One region of the Actinomadura citrea genome, then DNA from elsewhere that is predicted to be linked to it. Evidence: riboswitches for the same ligand, from Rfam matches in the RefSeq annotation. Region 1 holds a riboswitch; each other region holds the start of a gene.
The links. A riboswitch is a leader RNA that binds a small molecule or an ion and turns the genes downstream of it on or off. The one in region 1 is predicted to bind cyclic di-AMP.
Positions count from the first base shown of each region.

Region 2: it holds a riboswitch for cyclic di-AMP, as region 1 does, so the genes downstream of both, BJ999_RS04750 (C40 family peptidase) here and BJ999_RS38870 (C40 family peptidase) in region 1, are expected to answer to the same signal.
Region 3: it holds a riboswitch for cyclic di-AMP, as region 1 does, so the genes downstream of both, BJ999_RS14145 (CHAP domain-containing protein) here and BJ999_RS38870 (C40 family peptidase) in region 1, are expected to answer to the same signal.

Region 1 is NZ_JACCBT010000001.1:8,483,602-8,486,862, forward strand. It holds gene BJ999_RS38860 (RDD family protein) at 1-346, opposite strand, end outside; gene BJ999_RS38865 (amino-acid N-acetyltransferase) at 348-869, opposite strand; cyclic di-AMP (ydaO/yuaA leader) riboswitch at 1,141-1,347, shown strand; gene BJ999_RS38870 (C40 family peptidase) at 1,405-2,346, shown strand; gene BJ999_RS38875 (transcriptional regulator) at 2,928-3,158, opposite strand.
Region 2 is NZ_JACCBT010000001.1:963,421-966,681, reverse strand. It holds gene BJ999_RS04755 (DUF6153 family protein) at 1-410, opposite strand, end outside; gene BJ999_RS04750 (C40 family peptidase) at 522-1,565, opposite strand; cyclic di-AMP (ydaO/yuaA leader) riboswitch at 1,569-1,714, opposite strand; gene BJ999_RS04745 (M56 family metallopeptidase) at 1,820-2,758, opposite strand; gene BJ999_RS04740 (BlaI/MecI/CopY family transcriptional regulator) at 2,763-3,140, opposite strand; gene BJ999_RS04735 (MMPL family transporter) at 3,145-3,261, opposite strand, start outside.
Region 3 is NZ_JACCBT010000001.1:2,997,828-3,001,088, reverse strand. It holds gene BJ999_RS42940 (C40 family peptidase) at 1-521, shown strand, start outside; cyclic di-AMP (ydaO/yuaA leader) riboswitch at 1,017-1,215, shown strand; cyclic di-AMP (ydaO/yuaA leader) riboswitch at 1,351-1,506, shown strand; gene BJ999_RS14145 (CHAP domain-containing protein) at 1,516-2,352, shown strand; gene BJ999_RS14140 (gluzincin family metallopeptidase) at 2,392-3,261, shown strand, end outside.

The DNA.
Region 1 (3,261 bases):
GCTTGCCCAGACCGAATGCGCCGATCGTCACCGGGAGGACGAGCGCGAACCCGAAGACCGCGACGAGCGCGTTGTCGATGATTCGCGCTCCCGCCCTACGGTGGATCGGCGCCAGCACCGGCTCACCGCCGTCGTCGTAGGAGCCGTAGTCGTCGTAGGCGGGCTGCTGGTTCCACTGCTCCTGTTGCGGCTGCCATTGCTGCTGGGACTGCTGCTCCCACTGCTGCTGGGACGACCGCTGCTGTGGTTGCTGCCACTGAGAACCTTGGTACGGAGGCGGCGGGCCGTAGGAACCCTGCCCCTGCCGGGGCTGGTAAGGCCGCCCGCCGTGGGGGGAATCGCTCATCTCAGTCCTCCAGGCGAAGCAACATCCGGGTGTTGCCCAACGTATTCGGCTTGACCCGGTCGAGGTTCAAGAACTCTGCCACGCCTTCGTCGTAGGAGCGGAGAAGTTCTTCGTACACCTCTGGCGCCACCGGAGTCCCCAGGATCTGCTGGAAGCCGTGGCGGGCGAAGAACTCCACCTCGAAGGTAAGGCAGAACACCCTTCGCACGCCGAGTTCACGCGCGTTCTCCAGGAGGCGGGTCACGATCCGGTGCCCGATTCCCCGTCCCCCGCATCCTTTGTCCACGGCGACCGAACGGACTTCCGCGAGGTCCTCCCACATGACGTGGAGGGCGCCGCAGCCGACGAGCGGCCCCGGCGTCCCGTGCTGGACGTCCTCGGCGACCCAGAACTCCTGGACGTCCTCGTACAGCTTGACCGTCGTCTTCTTCAGCAGGCGACGCCCCGACCCGGCGTACAGGTCGACGAGCCTGCGGATCTCCTGGACGTCGGCGGTACGTGCACGCCGGATCACGACTTCCACAAGCAGGCGAGATTATCGAACGCCGCGTGCTCGCCGGGCGACGCCCTCCGTCCAACCGTGCCGAGCACCGCGCGCAAGTGACTAGATAAAAGAGACTAGGCACTGCCGAGGGGGGGTCGAAAAGTGAGGCAGAACACAGCGCACGGAACGCGACCCATCCGGCGATTCCCTCGTTCACCGCGCAGCGCGACCTGCGAATTCGCATGTTCTGGTTGGCATCCAATGCGGGGTCCGTTAGTGTCCATCGCTGACGTCGGCCCACCGTAGGACGGAGGCCGCACCGCCGAGTCCCACGGGTCGCAACCAGCTGCCCGGGGAGCCGGGGACCCACTTTCGGAGCGTTTCGGGGAATCGCCCTGAGCGACCACCGTGAGGGGTGAATCCGCAGTCGCGGGCGATCGGTTCGCCCACGGACGCGGACGGGCCGCTCCGGCCCCAACCCGTCAGCTAACCCGGTAGGCGGCTGAGGAGAGGAGTATTCGTGAAGCGATCGCGGCATGCTTCCCTTTCACACTTCCGTGGGCGCGCGGCCATCATGGTCGGCGCGCTCGCCGTCGTTTCGGCCGCTCCGCACGCGATCGCCCCGCATGCGATCGCCGTCGCGCACGCCGACCCCGAGCCCTCCGCCAAGGAGCTGAGGACGAAGGCGCTCAAGCTCGCCGACCAGCTGGAACAGCTCACCGAGCAGTACAACGGGCTGAAGGTCAGGCTCGCGCAGTCGCAGCGCGCCGCCAAGGTCGCCACGGAGAACGCCAAGCGCCAGGAGAAGACGCTGGAGGCGCTCCGCCAGAAGGTCGGATCTCTCGCGGCGACGAGCTACATGCAGGGCGGCTCCGACCCCGCGGTCTCGTTCGTCGCCTCCCAGGACCCGCAGTCCATCCTCGACCAGGCCGCGACCCTCCACTACTTCGCCAAGCAGGACAGCACCCAGGTGCTCGGGCTGATGCAGGCCATGCAGTCCGCTCAGCGTGCCCGCAAGTCTGCCGAGGCCCGCGCCAAGCAGGTGAAGGCCCTGAAGACGCAGCTCGACTCGCAGCGCACGAAGATCACCGACGCCTACGAGAAGATCCGCGGCAAGCTCGTCGACAAGGACCCCACCCAGCTCGCCAAGCTCCCCGTCATCGGCACCGGCAAGGCCGCGCAGGCGCTCCGGTACGCGATGGGCAAGATCGGCCGCCCGTACGTGTGGGGCGCCGCCGGCCCGACCACCTTCGACTGCTCCGGCCTCACGATGTGGGCCTACAAGCAGGTCGGCATCAACCTGCCGCACTACACCGGCAGCCAGTGGAACGCCGGGACGCACGTGTCGCGCGGCGATCTTCAGCCGGGCGACCTCGTCTTCTTCTACTCCGACCTGCACCACATGGGGATCTACGTCGGCGGCGACAAGATGCTGCACGCCCCGCACACCGGGGACGTCGTGAAGATCGCCTCCATGAACGGACGCCCCTTCGCGGGCGGCGTCCGGGTCGCCTAGCTGTGTTCCAAAGTCCCGGCCCACTTCGCTCGCCTGGCGGCTCGCTACGTGACCGGGCCTGGGCGAACGCGGCATCGCTTCGCGATCAGCCCGGTTTCGCTCGCCTCCGGCTTCGCTGCACCGGGCAGGTCACGCGTTCGCGCGCGTGCCCGAGGCGACTTCGAGAAAGGCCCTAGAACCCCGCCACCGCACCCGTCGACTCTGTGAAGCCGATCGACCATCGTGGGGCCGACCGCGCCGCCCTGGTCGGCCGAGGTGCGTCGATCAGGCCCGTCGCGAGGTCGGTCAGTGCTGTCGGAGCCGACCCGTCACGCCGACCGGGTTCGCGGTGCCGTTCACCATGCTGAACTGATCGGGCCGGGGCGCGCCGGCCAGAGCCGTCGCGGGGCCGGGCTCGCCGGAGATCGAGGCGGGCAGGGTGGGCCTGTCAGGCCCGAACGCCGTCCGCGGCGACGCCTTCTGCAGGGACCTACCTGCCAGGGCGCGGGCGCCGCCGCTGCGGGGTCGGACGGAATTCGGATGAGCCGCCGTTTCTCCGGATGACGCTCGCCGTCCCCTGGCGAGCGTCGGGGGGTGCATCGCTAGATGAGCTGCCTCCGGGCCGCCCACACCACGGCCTCGATAGGGGTGTTGACCTCCAGCCGGTCGCAGATCGTCCGCAGCCGGCGCCGCAAGGTCCGAGCGCTCAGTTCCAGCTTGCGTGCCGCCACATCGGCGGTGACACCGCTGGCGATCTGGGCGAGCAACCGGATCTCTTCCTCGCTCAGCCCGAAATCGTCGGTGCCACGACGTGCGAGTGTGGCTGTTTCCACTCCGTCCTCCCTCGTCCGTGGTGATGACCGCGGGGATGCAGCCGTCCGCTGCACAGGCACGGGTTGGACCTCGATCTGTACGCGCGTTGGGTTGCCGGGTCCG
Region 2 (3,261 bases), 7.5 Mb from region 1:
GTCAGCCTCGACACGGCCACCGGCGGCGTCCTCCGCAGGCACAGCGTGAGAAGAACCGTGACGAGCGCGAGCAGCGTCAGCATGGCCAGGCAGACCTGGCCGCCGGGATGGTCCGAGTGGCGGTCGGAGTGATGGTCGCCGGACCGGTCGTCCTGGGGCGGGCGGTGCCCCGTCACCGCTCCGGTGACGGGGGCCGCGTGCCCGGCGGCCATGGACGGCAGCGGAACGCCGCTCATCTCGACCGGGCTCGACGTGGCTTGGAAGCCGTGCATCGCCAGCAGACCGAGAAGCACGAACAGGCCGGACGCAAGCCGGAGGACGTCGCGGCGCAACGACCGCCTCAGCCGTCCCGCCCGCCGTCCGGTGTTCGCGCCGTCCCGTCCAGGGCGGCCGCCGACGTGCGTTCTCATCCCGGAGCCCAGGGCGGCGAAGGGTGATCGGCCATCGGCGGCCGGGCACCGGGGGCGGGCGGCATCTCGGAGGTCAGGCGGCATCTCGGGGGTCAGGCGACATCTCGGGGGTCAGGCGACACGGACTCCGCCGGCGAACGGGCGGCCGGCGAGGGGGGCGATCTTGACGACGTCGCCGGTCTGCGGTGCGTGGACCATGTTGCCGTTGCCGATGTACATGCCCATGTGGTGCAGGTCGCTGTGGAAGAACACCAGGTCGCCGGGCTTCAGCTGGCTCATGCTCACGTGGGTCCCGGCGTTGTACTGGCTGCCGGTGTAGTGGCCGAGGGTGATGCCGACCTGCGCGTAGGCGTACAGGGTCAGGCCGGAGCAGTCGAAGCCCTTGATGTTGGCGCCCTGCGCGGTGCCGTAGCTCGGGCCGGACGCGGTGCCGCCGCCCCAGGAGTAGGGCACGCCCTGCTGGGCCAGGGCGGCCCGGACGGCCGTCATCGCCTTGGCCGAGGCTCCGCCGGAGCTGAGGTTGGGGATGGAGCCGGGCCGCGCGCCGGCGGTCTTGAACGTGCCGAGCTGCTTCTCGACCTTCTTGAGCTTGACCTGGAGTTCCCGGCGCTTCTTCTTCGCCTCGCCGGTGAGCGCGCGCACCTGGGCGGCGCGCTGCTCGGCGGCCTTGCGGGACCGGTCGGCGCCCTGCATCACCTGGAGCATCTGCGTGATGCGGGTGTCGTTCTGCTTGGCGAAGTAGTTGAGGGTGGCCGACTGGTCCAGGACGGCCTGCGGGTCGGAGGACGAGGCGAAGGTGATGGCCGGGTCCGCCGGGCCGTTCTTGTAGCTGTCCGCGGCGATCTTCGCCATGCGTTCGCGCGCCTCGTCCAGTGCCTGCTTCTGGCGCAGGGCGCTGCCCTTGGCGAGTTTCGCGGCGTGCTCGGCCTGCTTGAGGCGTTCGCGCAGGCCGTTGTACTGCTCGCTGAGCTTCTCGGCCTCGTCGGCGAGCTTCTCCTGTTGCGCGGTCAGTTGCTTGCGCGTCGGCTTGGGCTCGGCGTGGGCGGGCGCGGGCGCGAGGAGCCCGGCGGACAGCGCGAAGGCGGCCGTCCATGCCGTGCCGGTGCGGATCCTGCGGCGGGCTGTCGTTCGGGGGCCGGCAGCTCGTCGCTGCATGCGGTGTCCTCTCCTGTACCGCCTACCGGGTCAGCTGACGGGTTCGGGCCGGAGTCGCCCTACCGTCCTGGTGGGACGGATTCACCCCTGAAGATCGGGTCCCCGGTTCCCCGGACGGAGCCGTCCGCGGGATTCGGCGCGGTCGCCGGCCGTCCCCGGCGGGGACGTCGGACCGTGACCTCCTACGGAGCGTAGGAGGTTTACGGTCGGTTCGCCACCGAAGCGGAGGATTTCCCCAAAAGCCACATACCGCCTCAGCACGTCGCGGCGAGCTCGGCGATCGCCACGGCCCCGGCCAGGAGCGGCGCGGCCACCGCCGCCACCACGAAGAGACCCGCCGCGAGCCGGACGGCGCGCCGCGGCCTCGCCCGAGCGGCGCCCTCCAACCGCAGCACCCGCTCCATCAGCGCACCGGCGGCCGGCGCGCCCGCGGCCCCGAGCGCCCCCGCGACGGCGGGCGCCGCCGAAAGCCGGCACAGCGCGCCGACCAGCGGCTGCGTGCCGTGGGCGCGGACCGCGGCGTCGTCCGCGGCCATCTCCAGCAGCAGCGGCAGCCGCGCCTTCGCGCGCCGGACGGTCGGCAGCCACGGCAGCATGGCGTGGACCAGGTCCACGGCCAGCAGGAGCACGTGGTGGCGCTGGCGCAGGTGCGCCCGCTCATGCGCCAGGACGGCGCCGAGCTCTTCGGCGCTGAGCACCTGCTGGGCCCCGGTGCTGACCACGATCGCGCGGTGCCGGGACGGCAGCGAGTACGCCACGGCCACGGGGTGGTCGAGGACGAGGACGTCCGGATGGCGGCGGTCCTCGCGGGCGACCAGCCGCAGCATCTCCCGGTGCCGCCGGCGGTGGCGCACGGCCCGGCCGAGCCTCGGCAGGCCGCGGGCGAGCACGGCGGCGCAGGCCGCGACGAGGACGGCGGTCGCGACGGCCGCGGCGGCGGTGGCGATCCGGCCGTGGTGGGGCAGGCAGTCGCGCAGCCGGGACAGGAATCCGTGGCCCGGGCCCGGCGGCGCGAGCAGCGCCGCCGCCGCGATCCCCGCCGCGGCGATGCACGTTCCGGCGAGAGCGGCCGCCCAGCAGGCGACGGCCGTCCCGGGGCCGACGGCCGAGCGCCTGAGGAGATCCAGAACGGGCCCCGCCGCGCACCCCAGCACGACCACCGAAACGACCAGGCCGGTCACCAGGACGATCACGCGGTCACGCGTCCTCGCCGGCGGTCCGCCGCCGCAGGGCGTCCAGGAGGTGCCGGGCGTCCTCCGGCGGGACGCTCTCGGCGAACCTCGCCAGGATGGCGCCGTGGTCCGCGGCCTCGCTCAACGCGTCCATCATCAGCTCGACCGCGTACTCCTCCCGCGGCCGCGTCGGGCCGTAGCGGAAGGCCGGGCCGTCCTGCGTGCGCCGGAGGAGGCCCTTCTGCGCCAGGCGTTCGGCCACGGTCTGCACGGTGTTGTAGGCCAGCGCCTTCTCCGCGTCCTCGTTCAGCTCGGCCAGCAGTTCACGGACCCGCAGCGGACGGGGGGCCGCCCAGAGCACGTCCATGATGGAGCGTTCGAGCGATCCTCCGAGTGCGGACACGCGGTCACCTCCGTCCCGCCCACATTGTGCCGGACGTCTCCCGCGAACCGGCCCCCTGGAGCGGGGTTTCTCCAGCATGGGCGGGGCCCCGACGGCCGGGCATCCACCAGTTGGCTCGGCC
Region 3 (3,261 bases), 5.5 Mb from region 1:
ACGACGAGGTGAAGTCGAAGCAGGACGAGCTGAAGAAGCAGAAGCTCGAACTCGACAAGCAGGTGAAGAAGCAGAAGGCGATCGTGCGCCGGCTCAGCCCGAACACGCCGTCGGGCTCGGGCGGCCCCGGCGGCGGCACCGGCGGCACCTACAACGGGCCGGCCAGCGGTCCGGCCCGCGCGGCGCTCGACTTCGCCTACGCCCAGCTCGGCAAGCCCTACTCCTACGGCGCCGAGGGCCCTGGCTCCTACGACTGCTCCGGCCTCACCATGAAGTCCTGGGCCGCCGCGGGCGTCGGCATCACCCGCACCACCAACTCCCAGTACGCCGCGACCAAGCGGGTGGCCAAGAGCAACCTCCAGCCGGGCGACCTGGTGTTCTTCAGCAGCCTCGGCCACGTCGGCCTCTACGTGGGCGGCGGCAAGATGATCCACGCCCCGCACACCGGCGACGTCGTCAGGATCGCCGACATCACCTCCGGCTACTACCTGAGCAACTACTACGGCGCAGGGCGCCCCTGACGCACCGCCCCGACACCCCCGCCCCGCGGGCGTGACGGAGCCTCATCGACAACGGACCAGGCCTGACCTGGTCCGTTGTTGGTTTTGGGGGGGTTTGCCTTCCTTTGGGGTTTTGGTACCTTGTCACCACTCACGGCGCCCTCCAGACGCCGCGGCCCCGCGGCGCCCACCCGGCGCCCCGGCCCCACGCGGCGCATCCAGCACCCGCGTGACGGCGGCGCGATCCACGTGCCGCTCCCCCAGGGCGGCACGCCCCACGTGCCGTCCCGCGGCGCCCGAAGGCGCCGCACGGTCTCGACGCAGACCGGCCTGTCCCGTCCACCGTGCGCACGCTCGCAGCGTGCATGGCGCTGAGCGCGCAGCCGCGGTGGCCTACACGGGGCAGATCCCCGGACGGTCCCGGAGACGGGCCGCCGTCCACCCACAACATCAGGCGCCGCTCGTTCGCACGCGGGAGACAGGTCCCGCGCCGGGCCCCATCTCGCCCCCAGGATCGCAGCGGCAGCGCCGAATCCGCTTCAGTGCGGAACCGGGGACCCATATCCGCCGGAGTTCGGACAACGTCTCCGAACGGGCATTCCGGCACCCGGGGTGAATCGGCGCGTCTCTCTCCGCAGTCCGGTGGGAGCCGCCGTAGGGCCACTTCCACGCCCGAACCCGTCAGCTAACCCGGTAGGCGTCTGGAAGAGAAGGAGTGAATCCCGCAGCGTTACCTGGGGCGTGGCCGCCACGCGGCCACGCCCCCACCCCCTGCACTCCGCGGGCGTCCGCGCCCGCCGAGATTCCCCATCCGAACCGGCGTGCCCGCCCCCGGGCACGTCACCGCCGAGTCCGCGGACCGCCGTGCCCTGCATGCGCGGCCGTCGTGGAACCGGGGACCCACTGCGTCCTTTTTGGGGTGAATCGGCCTGCCTTCACGGGCCGTAGGGCGGCTTCCACGCCCGAACCCGTCAGCTAACCCGGTAGGCGGCATGGAAGTCGAGGAGATCCCCCCGTGCCACGCTCGCACTGCAAGAAGACCCCCGGCAGGCACCGCAAGCCGAACTCCCTGTCCCTCACGTGGCGGACGACCGGCGGCGTGGTCGTCGGCGCCGCCGTGATCGGCACCGCCGCGGCCACCGCCCAGGCGTCGGTCCTGCCGTTCGGTTCCGCCCCGGCCCGGCCCGCCGCCGCGGCCGACCTGGCCCCGGGCCTGACGGCGCACGGCGACCCGTCCAGGCTCACGTCCCGGCGCTCGTCCGAGGACGAGCCCGAGACCACCGGCCCGAAGGCCCCGGCGAAGAAGAAGGACCGGCCCGCGCGGCCGCAGGCGACGACCTCCGCTAAGGCCGCCGCGAAGTCGCGGCCCACCGCCGCGCAGGCCATCGGGCTCGCCCGCTCGCAGGTGGGCGTCGAGGAGGACGGCGGCGGCGAGACCAAGTTCCAGGAGTGGTACATGGCCACGTCCCGCGCGCAGGAGACGCTCGCGCGCGACGGCGGCTCCCTCGACGGCTACGGGGACGCGAACTGGTGCGACATGTTCGTCTCCTGGGTGGGCGAGCAGATCGGCTTCACCGACCAGATCGGCAGCGACGCCTGGACGGTCGCCCACGCCCGCTGGTTCCAGGAGCACGGCCGCTGGGGCACCGAGCCGAGGCCCGGCGCGATCGTCTTCTTCGCGTGGGACGGCGGCGAGTCCGTCGACGACATCCAGCACGTCGGCATGGTGATCAAGAAGGTCGACGACGGCACGATCGAGACCGTCGAGGGCAACACCGACAACGCCGTCCGCGTAAGGGAACGTTCCACAGACGTCGTCGTCGGCTACGGCTACCCGGACTACCGGTCGTGACGGCGCCCCCCGTCCCGCGCCCTGCATAGGATCGCGCCCATGGAGGAAGGCCCCGGGCAGGACGCCCCCGTGACGCGGCGCAGGGTCCTCGCCCTCGGCGCGGGCGGGATCGGCGCCCTCCTCGCCGGCGGCGCCGGCCTGGCGGGCGCGCGCTCCGGCGGCGGGGCGGCGGGCGCCGGCGCGCGCCCCACCTCCCGGGCCGCCGGGACCTTCAGCCCGCACACGGCCGCCGCCGTTCTCACCAACCGCGCCCGCGCCGTCCGCGACGGCGACCGCATGGCGTTCCTCGCCACGGTGGGCGACGCCCCCGCCGCCTTCCAGGACGCCCAGTCCCGCGTGTACGGGAACCTCCGGAAGCTCCCCCTGGAAGGCTGGCGGGAGCGCATCGTCACGACCGAGGCCGTGGACGGCGGGACCGCCGTCGTCCGCGTCGAGGTGCGCTACCGGCTGCGCGGCTTCGACCGGAGCGACGTGGCCCGCACCCGCTACCTCACGCTGGCCCCGCGCGCCGGGACGTGGACGATCGTCGGCGACGGGACGTCCCGCGGCCTCGCCGACGACACCGACATCTGGGACTGCGGCCCCCTGACGGTGGTCAGGGGCCGCGCCGGCCTCGTCATCGGGGACGGCGCCGGCCTCGACGGCATCGCCGGGCGGCTGGACGCGGCCGTCCCGGGCGTCACGTCCGTGGTCGGCAAGGGGTGGGCGCAGCGGGTCGTCGCGCTCGTCCCCGCCGACGCGACCCTCGCCTCCGCGCTCGCAGGCCCCGGGCAGAGCCTCGGCCAGATCGCCGCGCTCGCCACCGTGGCCCCGGCCGCCGGGGGAGGCCGCGGCGAGGACCGCGTCATCGTCTCCCCCGGTACCTTCGGCCGCCTCAACGAACTCGGCCGCGACGTCGTCCTCGCCCAC